Regions from separate parts of the Pseudoalteromonas sp. ND6B genome, predicted to be linked through region 2. Evidence: predicted binding sites of a transcription regulator. Region 2 holds the regulator's gene; each other region holds the start of a gene.
What was found. The regulator sigma-54, encoded in region 2, starts transcription at its own class of promoters, with help from an activator protein. The targets are predictions, from matches to a motif close to GTTGGCACGNNNNTNGNNT.
Positions count from the first base shown of each region.

Region 1: the regulator sigma-54 is predicted to act here: its motif matches at 2,606-2,624, upstream of ND6B_RS14085 (EF-hand domain-containing protein).
Region 3: the regulator sigma-54 is predicted to act here: its motif matches at 3,117-3,135, upstream of ND6B_RS03040 (flagellar basal body rod protein FlgF).
Region 4: the regulator sigma-54 is predicted to act here: its motif matches at 1,140-1,158, upstream of dps (DNA starvation/stationary phase protection protein Dps).

Region 1 is NZ_JQFL01000015.1:43,781-48,083, forward strand. It holds gene ND6B_RS14095 (TrkH family potassium uptake protein) at 55-1,506, shown strand; gene ND6B_RS14090 (flagellar brake domain-containing protein) at 1,531-2,193, shown strand; gene ND6B_RS14085 (EF-hand domain-containing protein) at 2,707-2,919, shown strand; gene ND6B_RS14080 (EF-hand domain-containing protein) at 2,989-3,201, shown strand; gene ND6B_RS14075 (calmodulin) at 3,340-3,552, shown strand; gene ND6B_RS14070 (EF-hand domain-containing protein) at 3,617-3,832, shown strand; gene trkA (Trk system potassium transporter TrkA) at 3,918-4,303, opposite strand, start outside.
Region 2 is NZ_JQFL01000080.1:28,014-32,316, reverse strand. It holds gene rapZ (RNase adapter RapZ) at 1-278, opposite strand, end outside; gene ptsN (PTS IIA-like nitrogen regulatory protein PtsN) at 298-750, opposite strand; gene hpf (ribosome hibernation promoting factor) at 755-1,042, opposite strand; gene ND6B_RS01835 (RNA polymerase factor sigma-54) at 1,069-2,568, opposite strand; gene lptB (LPS export ABC transporter ATP-binding protein) at 2,949-3,674, opposite strand; gene lptA (lipopolysaccharide transport periplasmic protein LptA) at 3,671-4,210, opposite strand; gene lptC (LPS export ABC transporter periplasmic protein LptC) at 4,200-4,303, opposite strand, start outside.
Region 3 is NZ_JQFL01000073.1:8,311-12,613, reverse strand. It holds gene flgB (flagellar basal body rod protein FlgB) at 58-468, shown strand; gene flgC (flagellar basal body rod protein FlgC) at 471-902, shown strand; gene ND6B_RS03030 (flagellar hook assembly protein FlgD) at 916-1,593, shown strand; gene flgE (flagellar hook protein FlgE) at 1,652-3,037, shown strand; gene ND6B_RS03040 (flagellar basal body rod protein FlgF) at 3,171-3,914, shown strand; gene flgG (flagellar basal-body rod protein FlgG) at 3,936-4,303, shown strand, end outside.
Region 4 is NZ_JQFL01000090.1:5,154-9,456, reverse strand. It holds gene corA (magnesium/cobalt transporter CorA) at 1-896, opposite strand, end outside; gene dps (DNA starvation/stationary phase protection protein Dps) at 1,245-1,769, shown strand; gene ND6B_RS00045 (SulP family inorganic anion transporter) at 1,955-3,697, shown strand; gene ND6B_RS00050 (c-type cytochrome) at 4,278-4,303, shown strand, end outside.

The sequences.
Region 1 (4,303 bases), on a different contig from region 2:
TTTCGAGTCATACAGTAGTTATTTTAATTTACTAATAAAAAAGCGATACGCTCAATGCAATTTCGTACCATCATAAAAATTCTTGGCCAATTGGTTGCGCTATTCAGTATTACTATGGTGCCACCAGCGCTAGTGTCTTTAATTTATAAAGATGGTGGAGGGGTGCCGTTTGTTTTAGCCTTTATATTCAGTGTTGTTATTGGCTTAATGGCTTATTACCCAAATAGGCATGAGCATGGCGATTTAAAAGCCCGCGAAGGCTTTTTAATCGTGGTTTTGTTTTGGCTAGTACTAGGCGCGTTTGCCTCCTTACCGCTGGTATTTTTACAAGAACCCAACCTCTCTTTAGCCGACGCCGTGTTTGAGGCCTTTTCTGGCTTAACCACAACAGGGGCTACCGTACTGACCGGCATAGAGTATCTGCCTAAATCGGTCTTGTTTTATCGCCAACAATTACAGTGGTTTGGTGGTATGGGGATCATTGTATTAGCGGTAGCAATCCTGCCAATGCTTGGCGTAGGTGGTATGCAGTTGTATCGGGCTGAGATTCCAGGCCCCGTAAAAGATTCCAAAATGACCCCGCGTATAGCCGACACCGCTAAACACCTTTGGTATATTTATGTGTCTATTACCCTGGCATGTACTTTGGCGTATTGGAGCGCTGGCATGAATTGGTTTGATGCAATTTGCCATGCTTTTTCTACGGTGGCCATTGGTGGTTTTTCTACTTATGACGCTTCAATGGGGCATTTTGATAGCCCAGTAATTAACTTTATTTGTGTGTTCTTTTTAATTATCGCAGCCATTAACTTTTCTCTGCATTATGCTGCTGTAGCGAGTCGTAATATTAGTGTCTACATTCGTGACCCTGAATTCAAAGTGTTTCTATGTATTCAGCTCGCGCTGGTGGTGATTTGTTTCACGGTACTTTCATCTCACGATGTTTATGCCAATGGCGATGAAACCCTCGATCAGGCATTGTTTCAAGCTGTATCTATAAGCAGCACCGCAGGATTTGCCACAGATAACTTTTCTGCTTGGCCTTTGTTTTTACCTATTTTATTAATATTCTCTAGTTTTATTGGTGGCTGTGCTGGTTCAACTGGTGGCGGTATGAAAGTAGTGCGCGTGTTTTTACTTTATCTACAAGGGGTGCGAGAGCTAAACCGCTTAGTGCATCCTCGAGCTATATACTCTATAAAGTTAGGACGAAAGGCGCTACCAGATAAAGTAGTTGAAGCGGTATGGGGTTTTTTCTCGGCTTATGCACTAGTCTTTATTATTATTATGTTAGCGTTAATGGGCACCGGGTTAGACAATATAACGGCATTCTCAGCAACGGCAGCGTGTTTAAATAACCTTGGGCCTGGTTTAGGTGATGTTGCTTCTCATTATGGCGCTATTACCGATACTGCAAAATGGATATTAACCGTGGCAATGGTATTTGGTCGTTTAGAGATATTTACCTTACTTGTGCTATTTACCCCAACATTTTGGCGTGGATAACGTTATAAATATCAGGAAGGAAATATGCGAAAAACCAATTTGGAAAAGTTAAACCAAATCGTCACGGGTGGCATAGTTGATTTAGAAATCCTCACCCCCACGAGTAGCCGACGCGTAAAAACAGAGTTTATAGGCTTATTAGAAAATAAGTTTATTATTTTGAATTACCCCAATGCAAAACGGCTCCCCATGGCAAGTGATTATTTACGCGATGGTGTGATGGTGGTGGTAAGAGCGCTTATAGAGGGCAGTGGTGGGCATGTTTTAGCGTTTCGTCAGCAGCTTATGTCTGTAGCATCTCACCCGGCTAAGTTATTGTTTATCGACTATCCTTCACAAGTACAGCTATTTGAACTGCGCTCGCAAGCGCGTATACCGACGCTGTTTCCAGCCAAGTTAAAATTATCGGATGATCGCCCTTCTTTTGAAGGCGTTATAAAAGATATTTCGTTAACGGGTGTTATGTTTGATATTAAAACAACCCAAGAAATCGACGACATTAAAGATATGCGTTGCATCGTAGTGTTTGATGAAGATACAAAGCACGAAGGGCAAATATGCAGTGTGAAAAAACATGCTAAGGGCATATATTGCGGAATTCGATTATTTGCCAGTGAAGAGCAAATGAAAGCCCTGATGGGGGATCACTTCATTGACCCTAATGCACTTGAAGTTGAAATTGTATAAGACCTGTTATCTTTCGACGCTGAACATTTTACAATTCTAAAATATCAACAAGCTCTAACATTTTCGCTCTTTTGCAACAAATAGCCATGTGTTGTTGTTATTTTTAAAAGCCATTTCAAATTTATTTTACAAATTCATTAAAAACAATTAGTTAAATATGTTTTTTATTCTAATTTTTTTGTTTATAACAAAATTAAACTCAACTCACCTTCCTTTTTGTTTATTTAATCCTCTTTTTTAGCGGTTGCTCACCGACTGTGTGGGGTTTTACCTAAACTCAACTCTTTGATTTTTATTGTTTTAATTTTATTGCCTTATCTACTGTTGCTAAAAAGCAACAAAATAACGAGTTAAATAGCACCATTTTCAGCTAGTTGCTGGTTAATTAATTGAAAATTATGGTTTTTATATTTTTGGCATCGAAGTTGTAATAGTCAGGCTGTATAGAACGAAACGTGATTTAAAGTAAAACACTTAATCGCATAAAACATAAACTTTGAAGGAAGATTGATTATGAAAAGCATTAATAAAACTTTAGCACTTATCGCATTAGCTTCATCATCAGCCGCTTTTGCAGCAAGCGACTTTGACACGCTAGACGTTGACGGCAACGGCGCAATCAGTCAAAGCGAAGCATCGGTTGATGCAAAATTAATGAGCATGTTTTCAGAGCTTGATACTGACCAAAACGGTGAGTTATCAAAACAAGAGTTCTCTAAAGCATAACCCTAAGCTATTAAAGTTTTGGGAGTTAAAAGCTCCCCCATTATTTAAACGATTTAAGGAATACTCATTATGAAAACATTACACAAAACATTTGCACTTATCGCTCTTGCTTCTTCATCAGCTGCCTTTGCAGCGAGCGACTTTGACACACTAGATACCGACGGTAACGGCGCTATTAGCCAAAGCGAAGCATCGGTTGATGCAAAATTAATGAGCATGTTCTCAGAGCTTGATACTGACCAAAACGGTGAGCTATCAAAAGAAGAATTTTCGAAAGCATAAGGCAAGGCTAAGTATATTCTGAGTTGCCAAAGACAACCTAAATAGGCAAGGAAGCCTATGAAAGAGAATAACAAGGACCGTGATAGCCAGACACAATTTTTTGATAGACCATTGCATTACATTTTGAAGGATTAAATTATGAAAACATTACATAAAACATTTGCACTTATCGCGCTAGCTTCTTCATCAGCTGCTTTTGCAGCAAGCGACTTTGACATGCTTGATACTGATGGTAACGGTGCTATTAGTCAAAGCGAAGCCGCTGTAAACGCTGATTTAACAGCCGCATTTACTGAGCTTGATACTGACGGTAATGATGAGCTTTCTAAAGCTGAGTTTGCAAACTTTTAATTTTTGACTTTTTTCATTGCACAGGGATCTCAGAAAAGGATTTCCCTCTTATAGGAGACTTATTATGAAAGCATTAAACACAACACTTGCGATTTTAGTATTAGCGTCATCATCAGCAGCTTATGCAGCGGTAGATTTTGCCTCTTTTGATAGTAATGGCGATGGTGTAATTAGCCAGCAGGAAGCCGCCGCTAATAAACAACTAATGAACATTTTTGATGACTTAGATACTGACGGAAATGGTGAACTTTCTAAAGAAGAGTTTGCAAGAGTACAATAAGTATTAACTCATCATACTCCACTAAAGCCGCTTAATAGTCAGCGGCTTTTTTGTGTTTGTTGATTACTTAACTCAAGCAGTTTAATTATAGAAAAATAGCGCTAACTTGGAATAACTTTTCAACCACGTTAATGTGCTTTTTATCAATTAAGAACATGATTACATGATCGCCTGACAAAATAATTGTATCGTCATGGGCAATCAGTACATCGTCATTTCGCACAATTGCACCTATTGTGGTACCTGCAGGCAATTTAATATCGGCAATTGCGCGACCTACCACTTTAGAGGTATTTTCATCACCATGGGCAACCGCTTCTATGGCTTCTGCAGCCCCTTTACGCAACGAGTACACGTTTACAATATCACCACGGCGCACGTGAGTCAGCAACGCAGAAATAGTTGCTTGTTGTGGTGAAATCGCAATATCAATTTCGCCGCCCTGCACTAAATCAACGTAAGCGCCTCGTT
Region 2 (4,303 bases):
ATTAAGGTTTGATCGTCACTGTCTAAATAAAACACCGTTGGCTTAGTGAAACCAGGTAAATATTCAATGATTTCATTAAACTGTTGCTGCTCTTTAGGTAAATTACGCACATCAACACTTACGGCTATTTTGTTGTAGCTGTCGGAAACACTACGAACAAGAGATGGCAATAAATTTAAAGGAATATTATCTACACAATAATAACCTAAATCCTCAACAACACGCAGCGCAACAGATTTACCAGAACCTGAGCGACCACTTATAATTATTAATTCCATTTATCACCCTTAATTGTTACTACGGTTGACTTACAATTACTTGATACAGCTCATTGTCGGATTTTGCTGCTCGTAATTGCTTACAAAATTCTTTATCATTGAGCTTATCAGCAATCGTGGCTAGCGTCTTCAAATGCTGCTGATTATCGCCATCGGGAACAATTAACGCGACAAAAATGTCAACCGGCCGGTTATCAATCGCATCAAAATTAATAGCTGTTTCGCTCACTAAAATCAAAGCAAGGGGCTCTTGAGCTCCACTCATGCGACCATGTGGAATAGCAATGCCTCGGCCAATGCCTGTACTTCCAAGCTTTTCTCTTGCAGTTAATGCATTAAGAATATCTTGTTGTGTTAAATAGGGCAGCTTATTGTGAGCCAATTCACTGATAAATTCTAAAATTCTTTTTTTACTATTAAAAAGGACCGCAGCTTTACTGCAGTCCTGACAGATAAGTGAGCTTAGTTTCATAGTGTTAGTGTCGAGCAAGTTTCTCTTTGTGTTTAATTACTTGACGATCTAGCTTGTCAATGAGCGAGTCTATAGCGGCATACATATCTTGATGCTCAGTAGAGGCAAAAATCTCAGCGCCACTTACATGAACGGTTGCTTCAGCTTTTTGGTTTAGTTTTTCTACATCGAGAATAACGTGCACATTCGTTATGTGATCAGTGTGCCTCTGTAACTTCGAAAATTTACTATTTACGTAGTCTCTAAGCGAGTCGGTAATATCTACATGGCGACCAGTTAAATTCAGTTGCATAAACATTTTCCTCTTTGTTGTACGCCTTAAATCAAACTTTTACGTTGATTAGACGGGGGAATAGCTAGAGATTCGCGATATTTTGCTATAGTTCTCCTCGCTACTTTAATTCCTTGCTCTGCCAATATATCTGCAATTTTACTATCACTCAATGGTTTAGCTGAGTTTTCTGCAGCGATTAATTTTTTAATTAATGCACGTATTGCTGTTGATGAACATTCGCCACCATTTTCAGTACTTACATGGCTTGAAAAGAAATATTTAAGCTCAAAAATGCCACGTGGTGTATGCATGTATTTTTGCGTAGTAACACGCGATATAGTCGACTCATGCATTTCCACCATTTCAGCCACATCGTTAAGCACCATAGGCTTCATAGCCTCAGGACCGTGTTCAAAAAAGGCCTGTTGCTGTTGCACAATACAGTTGGTTACTTTAAGTAGCGTGTCATTTCTACTTTCTAAGCTTTTTATAAACCATTTAGCCTCTTGTAAGTGCGAGCGAATAAACTGGCTATCACCACTTGATTTAACCGTACGCGACATAGCTGCATATTGGCTATTTACTCTGATCTTAGGCATGCTATCTGGGTTTAATTCAACTACCCAACGACCTTTAACTTTCTTAACCGACACATCAGGAATAACGTATTCAGACTCTTCTCTAACAATAGTGTCTGCCGGTTTTGGGCTGAGCGTATGAATCAACGTCATGATTTCTTTAAGCTCATCTTCTTTAAGCTTTGTTTTTTTCATCAACGTGCGATAGTCACGTGCAGCAAGTAAATCAATATGATCGGTTAAGATCATTTTTGTTTCGTTTAAAAAAGGTGTGTCTTTATCAAATTGATTTAGCTGAATACACAAGCACTCTTGTAAACTACGCGCGGCTATTCCCACTGGATCAAATAGTTGAATACGCTTTAGTACCGCTTCTATTTCGTCAAGTTCAACTTCATCTTCGCCGTCGTTTTCTTGGTTAAAGCTTTCTAATATTTCTTCACAGCTAAGGGTTAGAATCCCTGAGTCGTCCACAGCTTCTACAATTGCAATAGCTATCGCTTCATCGGTAGGACTAAACGGCGTCAGTTGAAGTTGCCACATTAAATACTCATGCAGCGTTTCAGTCGAAGAGCCTTGATAAATAGATTCATCTTCTGGCATTGGGCCCGATGAAGAGGCAGGCGCAGCGCTCATATATTCATCCCAAGTAACATCCATAGCCATATCATCGCTAATGGTGTCTTTGGTCATTGCTTCGCCGCTATCTTGCTCATACTCGCTAGGTTTATCGTCAGCTGAGGCACTTAGCGTTAAGTCATCGTTATCGGCTTTTTGTTCGTTTTTACCTGCAGTGTCTTCGCTGTAATCGTGTTCTTCAACTTCAAGCAAGGGGTTGCTATCGAGCGCTTCTTGAATTTCTTGCTGGAGATCCAATGTACTGAGTTGCAATAAGCGAATTGCTTGTTGCAACTGTGGAGTCATTGTAAGTTGCTGGCCCATGCGCAGCTGTAATGATTGCCTCATTTATCTCTAACAATCCTTTTAAATTACGGTCTGTTGACCTTTACGGATTAAAATTTGTTCAAACTAGGGGCGGTTTAATTGCGGCGCGAGGTTTGTAACCTAGTGGGCTAAGTCAAAACCGAGCAAAGCTTCCGCGTCCTGCTCACGCTCCTTACCTACATCCATGTAGGCAACAAAGAGTAAATCGTCCCTAGGCAGAACCCGAAGGGCAGCGCCTGTTTGGCATTGATGCTGCGTTATCGCCTATTTATGGGGAATACCACACCACATAGGCTCTGCCTTGCCTAAATACCAAACAGACTGCTGCAAATTCAACCTTGAAAGGTCAACAGACTAAGTATGATTAATCTTAGCAGATGCTTAGTGGAATAACACACATATTAGAGCTTGAACTGCTCGCCCAAATAAACATCGCGTACTGTTTTATCGTTTAATACGTATTCAGGAGTGCCTGATGCAATTAACTCCCCATGAGAAACTATGTAGGCTTTTTCACAAACATCAAGTGTTTCGCGCACGTTATGGTCTGTAATAAGTACGCCAATGCCACGGTTTTTAAGATGCTCTATAATCTTTTTAATATCTAATACTGAGATAGGATCAACCCCCGCAAAGGGTTCGTCTAAAAGGATAAATTTAGGGTTTGCTGCTAATGCTCGCGCAATTTCAACGCGGCGACGTTCACCACCTGATAAGGCCATACCTTGGCTGTCACGAATATGCTGAATGCTAAATTCATCAAGTAAATTATTTAAGGTATCTTCGCGTTGTTGTTTGTTTAATTCTTTACGTGTTTCTAAGATAGCCATTAAGTTTTGATAAACAGTCAGCTTTCTAAAAATAGACGACTCTTGCGGTAGATAACCAATCCCTAAACGCGCTCGGCTGTGCATCGGTAATAAAGTAATATCTTTATCATCAATTGATATTTTGCCTTTATCACTAGGGACAAGGCCTACAATCATATAAAAAGTGGTGGTTTTACCTGCACCATTAGGGCCAAGTAACCCCACAATACTGCCAGCTTCAACCTCTAGGCCAACGTTTTTTACAACTTCACGACCTTTGTAGCTTTTAGCTAATAGCTCTGCTTTTAATGTGCTCATGGTTGGCCTTTATCATCTTCTTTTTTATTTTCAACAGGCACTAAAATAGTGTGTACACGGTCTGTTGAGTTTTCGTCTTTTTCTGCGCTAATTAACTGCTGCTCGATATCGTAAGTGATACTTTTAGCTGTTATTTTTTGACCTGCTTGAGCAATGCTTGCATCGCCGATTAAGGTTAAAAAACGCAGCGACACATCGTAACGCACTTCATTCGCACTGGCGCTCATTATGGTGCCATCGGCTTGTGTTTCTTCAAAATATGCAGGGCTGCCTGTGGCAATTAATAACTGTTTGTTATCGCCTAGGTCATCGCGTTTATGCACTTCTAAACGGTCAGCTGTGATACGGCGATTACCATGAATAATTTCAACATTTTTCTCAAAAATGCCTACGTTTTCTTTTAATTGACCTTCCTGCCTGTCAGCACTAATTGAGATTTGATTAGCCGCAGGAGCTTCAGTGGTTTCCTCTGCATGGCTATGAAATGCAATCAGTAATGAAGGAACAATTAGAATTTTAAATAGGTTATTGGTCATAATATAGGGTTCGCGTATGGTTAATAAGTTTAATCACCTCGGTTTTTAAATCGGCCTCAAGGCCTTTACCTGTGATTTTTAAATTAGGTCCTG
Region 3 (4,303 bases), on a different contig from region 2:
TCACTGCTGGCTCATTTATTGCTTTATCGGTACTGAGTCAATTTTTTGGAGGTAGTTATGGCTATCAGTTTTGATAAAGCATTAGGCGTGCATCCGCATGCGATGTTGATCCGTTCGCAAAGAGCAGAAATGCTCGCTACTAATATCGCAAATGCTGATACGCCCGGCTATAAAGCAAAAGATATCGACTTTGCCTCAGCATTAAAAACGGCAAAGTCCAACCAACTAAGCGGCAATACCATGGTAAGAACCAATGAAAAACACATTGCCGGTGGTACCCGTAGTGTAGGTAGTAATGAACTATTTCGTACGCCAAATCAAACAGATACAGGTGATGGCAACTCTGTTGATATACAAGTGGAACGGAACTTGTATACACAGAATGCTATGGAGTATCAGGCCAGTGTCCAGTTTCTTAATGGTAAATTTAAAGGCCTGAAAAAAGCCCTCGGTAGTCAAGGAGCCTAATTATGAGTTTATATAATGTGTTTGATATTGCTGGTTCTGGTATGAGCGCGCAAAACGTGCGATTAAATACCACGGCAAGTAATATCTCTAATGCCAATACAATTAGCTCTTCACAAAATGAGACGTACCGAGCGCGACAACCTGTATTTGCTGCGGAGCTAACAAAAGCGTCAGCGTCAGCAAGCAACCCACAGGGCTCTGCCGTTGGTGTAAAAGTGTTAGGAGTGGTTGAAAGTAATAAACCACTACAAATCGAATATAACCCAAATCACCCGAGTGCGGATGAAAATGGATATATTTACAAACCCAACGTGAATGTTGTTGAGGAGATGGCAAATATGATTTCTGCTTCTCGCTCTTATCAGACAAATGTTCAAGTTGCTGATGCAGCTAAGCAAATGTTAAGTAAAACACTGCTGTTAGGTCAGCGGTAACTGAGGGTAGCTCATGAGTAACGATATTAGTACTTCTTCATCCTACATGGACTCTTTACGTTGGCAAGATAAGCAAGTGCCAAAAAAAGAAGAGAGTGATGCGTTAACCCAAGAAGATTTCTTTTCGTTGTTAACACAGCAGTTGTCATATCAAGATCCCAGCAAACCAGCTGATAACGATCAGATGATTGCACAAATGACAAACTTTACTATGGCTGAAGGGATCTCAAATTTAAACTCTAACTTTGAGTCTTTAGCTGCGTCGATGACATCAAATTCAGCATTGCAAGCATCAACACTGGTTGGTAAGCAAGCGCTGCTGGAGTCTGACACACTTGAGCTTAATGAGTCGGGTGAGGTAAAGGGAGCGATTGTTGCTGAAAAGCCGGTAGACAATTTAACGCTTCGTATTGAAGATGCATCAGGGCAATTAGTTAAAACTATTGATTTAGGCACGCAGCCTGCAGGTGCGGTTCGCTTTGCATGGGATGGTAAAAACGAAGCGGGTGAACGACTTCCTCCTGGTGAATACAATGTTAAAGCTGAAGGCAGTACGGATGGCGAATTCTCTAGCTTACCAATTGCCTCATTCAAAAATATTGAGAGTGTTAATATTAATGGCTCAAGCGGCATTATTATTAATACCAAAGAAGGTGCGGTTAGGCTGACTGATGTCGCAGAAATCGCGTAATAGATTTTATGTATTTTTTAGCCAATAGGCTAAATATTTTTTAGGTTAGAGGTTAATTATGAGCTTCAATATTGCATTAACAGGCCTTGCTGCCGCACAAAAAGATTTAGATGTTACCGCCAATAATATTGCCAACGTAAATACCACGGGCTTTAAAGAGTCTCGCGCTGAATTTGCTGATGTATACGCATCATCAGTATTTAGCGCCGGTAAAACGAAAAATGGTGATGGTGTACAAACCACTATGGTTGCCCAGCAGTTTCACCAAGGCTCGTTGCAGTTTACTAATAACTCACTTGATTTAGCGATTACGGGTGAGGGTTATTTTGCCATGAGTCAAGATTTAGGCGCTCAAGATTTTACTTACACACGCTCCGGGGCATTTAAATTAAACAAAGACAATTTTGTTGTTGATGCAAAGGGTAATTTTTTACAAGGGTTCCCCGTTGACGAAGCAACTGGTGATACAACATCCGTAAGCTTAAGTACCTCTTCAGCACTACAAATACCAGACTCGTCCGGGTCTCCACGTGCTACCTCTAGTGTGTACAGTTCATTTAATTTAGACTCCCGTGCAGATGCGCCAACGCTTCCTTTTAATCCTACTGAAAGCGCAACATACAATTCATCAACATCAACAACTGTTTATGATTCTTTGGGTGAACCTCACGTGCTTCAGTTTTTCTTTGTGAAGAACGATCCATCAGTCCCTGGTGATGAAAACCAATGGGATGTACATGCTACGCTTGATGGCAAATCTTTTGGTAGTGATGGCGTTGAACAGGATGGAACAGCAGCTCTTCCGTTTGAGCCTATTAGTACGTTTAAATTTGATTCGAGCGGTTTACCCTCGACCACAACTGTAAATGGCACAACAACACCTAATGTAGGTAACACATTTAATCCGTTATCTATTGTAGCCGGTGGAGGAGGGACACCAGGGTTATCTGATATGTTAACAAATGGAGCTAGTTTTCCTGCTAACATAGATATAAATTGGCGAGATCAGGCTGGAACCGCCAATAAAGTACCAACACAATATGCAAGTCGCTTTGAAGTAAAAGCACTTGAACAAGATGGTGCGACAGTAGGACGTTTAGCGGGTATTGATATTGGCACCGACGGCAAAGTAGTGGCGTCTTATAGTAACGGCGATTCAACATTTTTGGGACAAGTTGCCATGGTACGCTTTTCAAACTCGCAAGGTCTACAGCAAGTGGGTGACACCTCATGGAAAAAAAGTTTAACCTCAGGTGAGCCGATTGCGGGTGAGCCAGGCTCAGGCACTTTAGGTAACATTAACTCATCAGCCCTTGAGCAATCTAATGTTAACTTAACCAATGAGCTGGTCGATTTGATTAGTGCGCAACGTAACTTCCAAGCAAACTCTCGTGCGCTTGAGGTTAATTCAACTATTCAACAGAACATCCTTCAGATCAGATAATCATTATTTTGATTTATTTAGGCTGCTTAATGCAGCCTTTTTTATTCCCTCTAAAAATCTTATTCATCCTTTAATTTAATTTGGCACTTATATTGCATTTACTCATGCATAGCTTTATTAATGAGTCGATGTTATGGATAAAATGGTCTACATAGCGGCATCTGGCGCTAAACAAAGCCTGCAAGGGCTTGCTCTTAAAGCCAATAATTTGGCAAATGCAAATACCACCGGGTTTAAATCAGATTTTGCGCAAGCACGATCAATGCAGGCTTTCGGTGAAGGTTTGTCGACTCGGGTATTTTCAATGCAGGAGCGCCCTGGAGCAAACATGACATCGGGCGGTATTGTTGAAACAGGCCGCAACCTTGATATTGCTATGAGTGATAACGCATGGCTCAGTGTGCAGGACGCTTCGGGTAATGAAGCCTACACTAAAGTGGGTACGTTAAACATTACTGCGGAAGGTATGTTGACCACAAGTCATGGTCGTCAAATTATTGGCGAAGGTGGACCTGTCATTCTACCCGTACCCATTGAAAAAATAGAATTTAGTAAAGATGGCACTATTCAAGTTCGCCCTCAAGGTGCACCGGCTAACTTTTTAGAAGAGGTTGACCGATTAAAAGTGGTTGAAGCAAACAATACCACTCTAGAAAAAGGCAATGATGGTTTATTTAGACCTAAGCCAGGCCAAACGGTTGAAACATCAGCCAATGTACAAGTGTTAAGCGGCATGTTAGAGAAGTCTAATGTAAACCCGGTACATGAAATGGTCGATATGATCAGTCACCAACGCCAATTTGAATTACAAGTAAAACTGATGAAAACAGCTGAAGAGATTGACGAACGTCAAGACCAGCTAATGCGCATAGTTTAACTATAACGTGAGGATATTATTATGAATCCAGCATTATGGATAAGTAAAACAGGGCTTGACGCTCAACAAACAGATATATCGGTTATATCAAATAACTTAGCGAATGCCAGTACAGTGGGTTACAAAAAAAGCCGCGCTATTTTTGAAGACTTACTCTACCAAAATATTAATCAACCAGGCGGTCGCTCATCGCAAGACACCGAAATGCCGTCAGGCTTAATGTTAGGTGCGGGTACAAAAGTAGTAGCGAATCAAAAAAACTTTTCCCAAGGTAACATGCTCACCACTGAAAATTCATTAGATTGGATGATTTCTGGTCCTGGATTTTTTGAGGTTTTACAGCCTGATGGCAATATTGCCTATTCGCGTAACGGTCAGTTTACCACCGA
Region 4 (4,303 bases), on a different contig from region 2:
CCAATTGCAAATGGATAACCCCATTCCCATTGTAGCTCAGGCATTATATTAAAATTCATACCATACACACTAGCCACTACTGTAGGCGGTAAGAAAACTACTGAGGCAATAGAAAAGGTTTTAATAATTTGATTTTGTTCAATATTAATAAAGCCTTGTGTTGAATCCATCAAAAAGTTCACCTTGTCGAATAAAAAGGTACAGTGCGACATTAAAGTTTCTATATCGAGTACAATTTCTCTAAGAGATTCGCGCTCGTCATTTTGCGCGCCTATACGGCGTATTAAAAACGAAATATTGCGTCGCGTATCCATTAAACATAAACGCACCTTACCATTAGCATCTTCTAAGCGAGCTATACGACCAACCGCCTCTTCTAAGTCTGAGTTATCTTCTTCAAGTACATAAGCACTGAGCCTCTCTAATTGATGATGCATGTCTTCGAGCATATCCGCGTGGTTTTCAACTTTTTGATCAAATAAAGTGATTAATAATTGTTTTGCTGTATCGCATGCCACCTGACCTTTGCGCGCTCTTAAGCGCAGCAGTCTAAAATCAGCCAATTCCTCATCACGAATAGTAAGTAAGCAATTGTTTTGCAACAAACAAGCTACCGTTACAGTATTAAATCGCCCTTCATTAGGTGACATAAACAATGCATGCACATGTAAACCTTCATTATCGATAAAGCACCTAGACGACGTTTCAATCTCTTCTACATCGACCGAATCTGGAAAAGTTATATTGAGCGTTTTTGCAAGCGCATTTTGCTCCTGCGGTGTTGGATTAATAGTATCAATCCAATGTGCATTCTTTATGGATACTTCAACAGGGGTATCAGGTAAAGGCGCTAACTCTTTGATCACTCCTTGCTCGATGGAAAAAAACCTCAACATACACTTCTCCTTTAATGAATCTTTAAGTTGAGTATATGTAACAGGACATTAATCAACAATGATAATACCTTCATTATAACCACTATAAAGGGCACGCTATTCGCTAACACTTTAAAGTACTGCTGTTTTGCAGAATTTACAAAAAAGTGCATATTTTTCATATGCACTTAATCTTACTGCTTTATCAAGTTCTATAAATAAAAATTAAACTGCTATTTTTCAGTTAGTTAAAACCATATCACTATCGGCATGACGATTGCTTCTATAAATACAAGAGGTGTTCGTTATCGCAATTTAAATACTCACTAGAGTAAAGCGAGCACTATTTTTGAAATAGTAGGAGGAATCATGAGTAACAGTAATAATGCAAATAAAGTCGCTGAATTTACCGCTCCCGGTGTAAAAAACGAATCAGCAAATAAAGCAATATCTGTACTAGAAAATCGCATGGTAGCGCTAATTGATTTACAGCTAACTTTAAAACATATTCATTGGAATGTAGTAGGTCCAAACTTTATTGGCGTACATGAAATGCTAGACCCACAAGTAGAAACCGTCCGTGAAATGACCGACACCATAGCAGAACGTATTGCCACTTTAGGCGGCGTCCCAGTTGGCACACCAAAATCGATTGTTGAGCGTCGTACATGGGAAGATTATGCCATAGGTAAAGGCTTAGTAACTGAACACTTAGCCGCATTAGACAAAGTATATAACGGCGTTAACGGTGATCACCGTAAAGCCATAGAATCACTTGCTGAGCTTGATCCGGTATCTGAAGATATGATCATTGCGCAACTTGCAGAGCTTGAGCAATATCAGTGGTTTGTTCGCGCCCACATAGAATCATCTACTGGTCAATTGAATAGCTAATTTTTAAAGCAGTCATTTGACTTACAAAGCCCAGTAACTTGCTGGGCTTTTTTGTTTTTAAACTATATTCCTCTTATTAATACACTAGAAATCCCCCTATTTAGCGCATCTAACACGTTTAGTTACTATACTTATTATTAAAGAGAACTTACTATCGACTCCTAATTATTAGCAGGGAATTTGAAGTGTTGTCGCGTCTATATAGCTTTATGCCAGGTTTACACACCTTATTTAATTATCAACGCCAATGGTTTGCTGATGATGTGAGGGCGGCATTATCGGTTGCAGCCGTTGCTTTACCTGTTGCTATAGCTTATGCGCAACTTACAGGCGTTAATGCTGCAGTTGGCCTGTATTCTTGCGTATTACCTATGATGCTTTATGCACTTTTTGGTACCTCTAAACAGCTTATTATTGGCCCTGATGCCGCAACATGTGCGGTTATTGCAGCAGTTGTTACTCCACTCGCTGCAGGCGATAGCTTTAAACATTGGCAATTAGTGATCACCATGACCGCAATGACCGGTTTTTGGTGCTTTATTGCCAGCCGCTTTAAGCTAGGTGTATTAGCCGACTTTTTATCTAAACCAATTTTAATGGGGTTATTAAACGGTGTGGCTATTACCATTATTGTTGGTCAGTTTTCTAAAGTATTTGGCTTTACCTTTGATGAGCGCTACTTGCTTGAGCGTTTAGGTGGCGTCCCTACGTATTTATCGCAAACTCATATTCCCACCTTGCTAATGGCTTTATTTACCCTCGGCGTTTACTTTGTGTTAAAGCGCTTAAAACCTACATGGCCAGCCTCTATGTTTGCCATTGCACTAGGTGCGGTATTCGTTTGGTTGTTTAATTTAGAGCAGTTTGAAATAAAAACCATAGGCACAGTAACCGGTGGTTTGCCTGTGTTTAACACCCCAGTATTTGACGTGGGTATTATTCGAGAACTTGTTGTACCGGCACTCAACTTAGCCATAGTTAGCTTTGTCAGCATGATGCTAACGGCGCGAAGCTTTGCAGCAAAGAATGGCTACGACATCGATGCCGATAAAGAATTTAGAGCCTTGGGCATCGCTAATTTAGCGTCAGCATTATCACAAGGCTTTGCCGTTAGTGGTGCCGACTCACGCACAGCCGTGAACGACGACTCTGGCGGAAAAACCCAATTAGTTTCGATTATAGCTGCCGCTATTATTGGCGTTATCGCTCTTTTTTTAACGGCGCCGCTTGAGTTTATTCCCAGTGCTGCACTCGGGATTGTATTAATAATTGCCTCTGTTCACCTGCTTGATTTAAAGGCAGTCTGGCAATTAAAATTTAAAGATAAGCAGGCATTTTACTTAGCCTCAGCCACACTTTTTGCTGTGCTGTTTATTGGTGTTATACCAGGAATTACCCTTGCTGTATTACTAGGGTTATTTCAATTTATTCGAACTGTTATGCGCCCATCAGACACCATTTTAGGTGTGGATATAAAAGGCGTAGTAAGAAGCTTAGACGAAACAGATAAAGCCAAAGCAGTACAAGGGGTTTTTATATATCGTTTTAATTCTCCTTTAACCTATTTTAATGCCAGTTATTTTAAACGCCGCTTGTTAGAGCAATATGCAAGACAAAAAGACGACACACAATGTGTCATTATTGATGCTGTGCCCTGCTTCACTCATCTTGATTTAAGCGTTATGGCCATGCTCGCAGACCTAGATGTGATATTTAAAAAACGAGGTATTCGATTAGAGCTAGCAGGAAGAAAACGCCAGCTACTTTCTTGGTTTAAAACCGCTGGTATCGCCTCAGGTAAAGACGGTATTTATATTCATTCAGACTTATACATTGCCTTACAAAAAAACAGCGTCAGTCAGCATGTCGACGAGGTTACGATGTTTCAATCGCAAAACTCCGAAGAGATAAATGCAGGTAATAATTAGGGTTATTATTTTTCCTCAACTACACTAGGGTCTGTTGACCTTTGTGGATTAAAATTTGTTCAAACTAGGGGCGGTTTAATCGCGGCGCGAGGTTTGTAACCTAGTGGGCTAAGTAAAAACCGAGTAACAAAGAGTAAATCGTCCCTAGGCAGAACCCTTCGGGCAGCGCCTGTTTGGCATTGATGCTACGTTATCGCCTATTTATGGGGAATAACCACACCACATAGGCTCTGTCTTGCCTAAATACCAAACAGACTGCTGCAAATTTAACCTTGAAAGGTCAACAGACCCTAGATGAGTCATTTATTGTGAATGACTCTTTATAAAAACAATAGAGTATTCAAGCATTTTAATAAATCAACACTTAATAATAAGCGTAGCCTTATTACCTTTTCTTGCTACTTACTAAGCCTTAAAAATACAAACAATAGCCAGATGCAAATATCATACAGCGCAGTAAATACATAGTTTAGTCGCTAACGCGGTCGCTTTTAGTTTTAGCTAATTAGCCATAAGTTGTTTATGGCTATGGTTTATCAATTGCCGCTCACTAAACCCAATGAAAGACAAAGGAGCTACCATGAAATATACATTAATAATTTTATG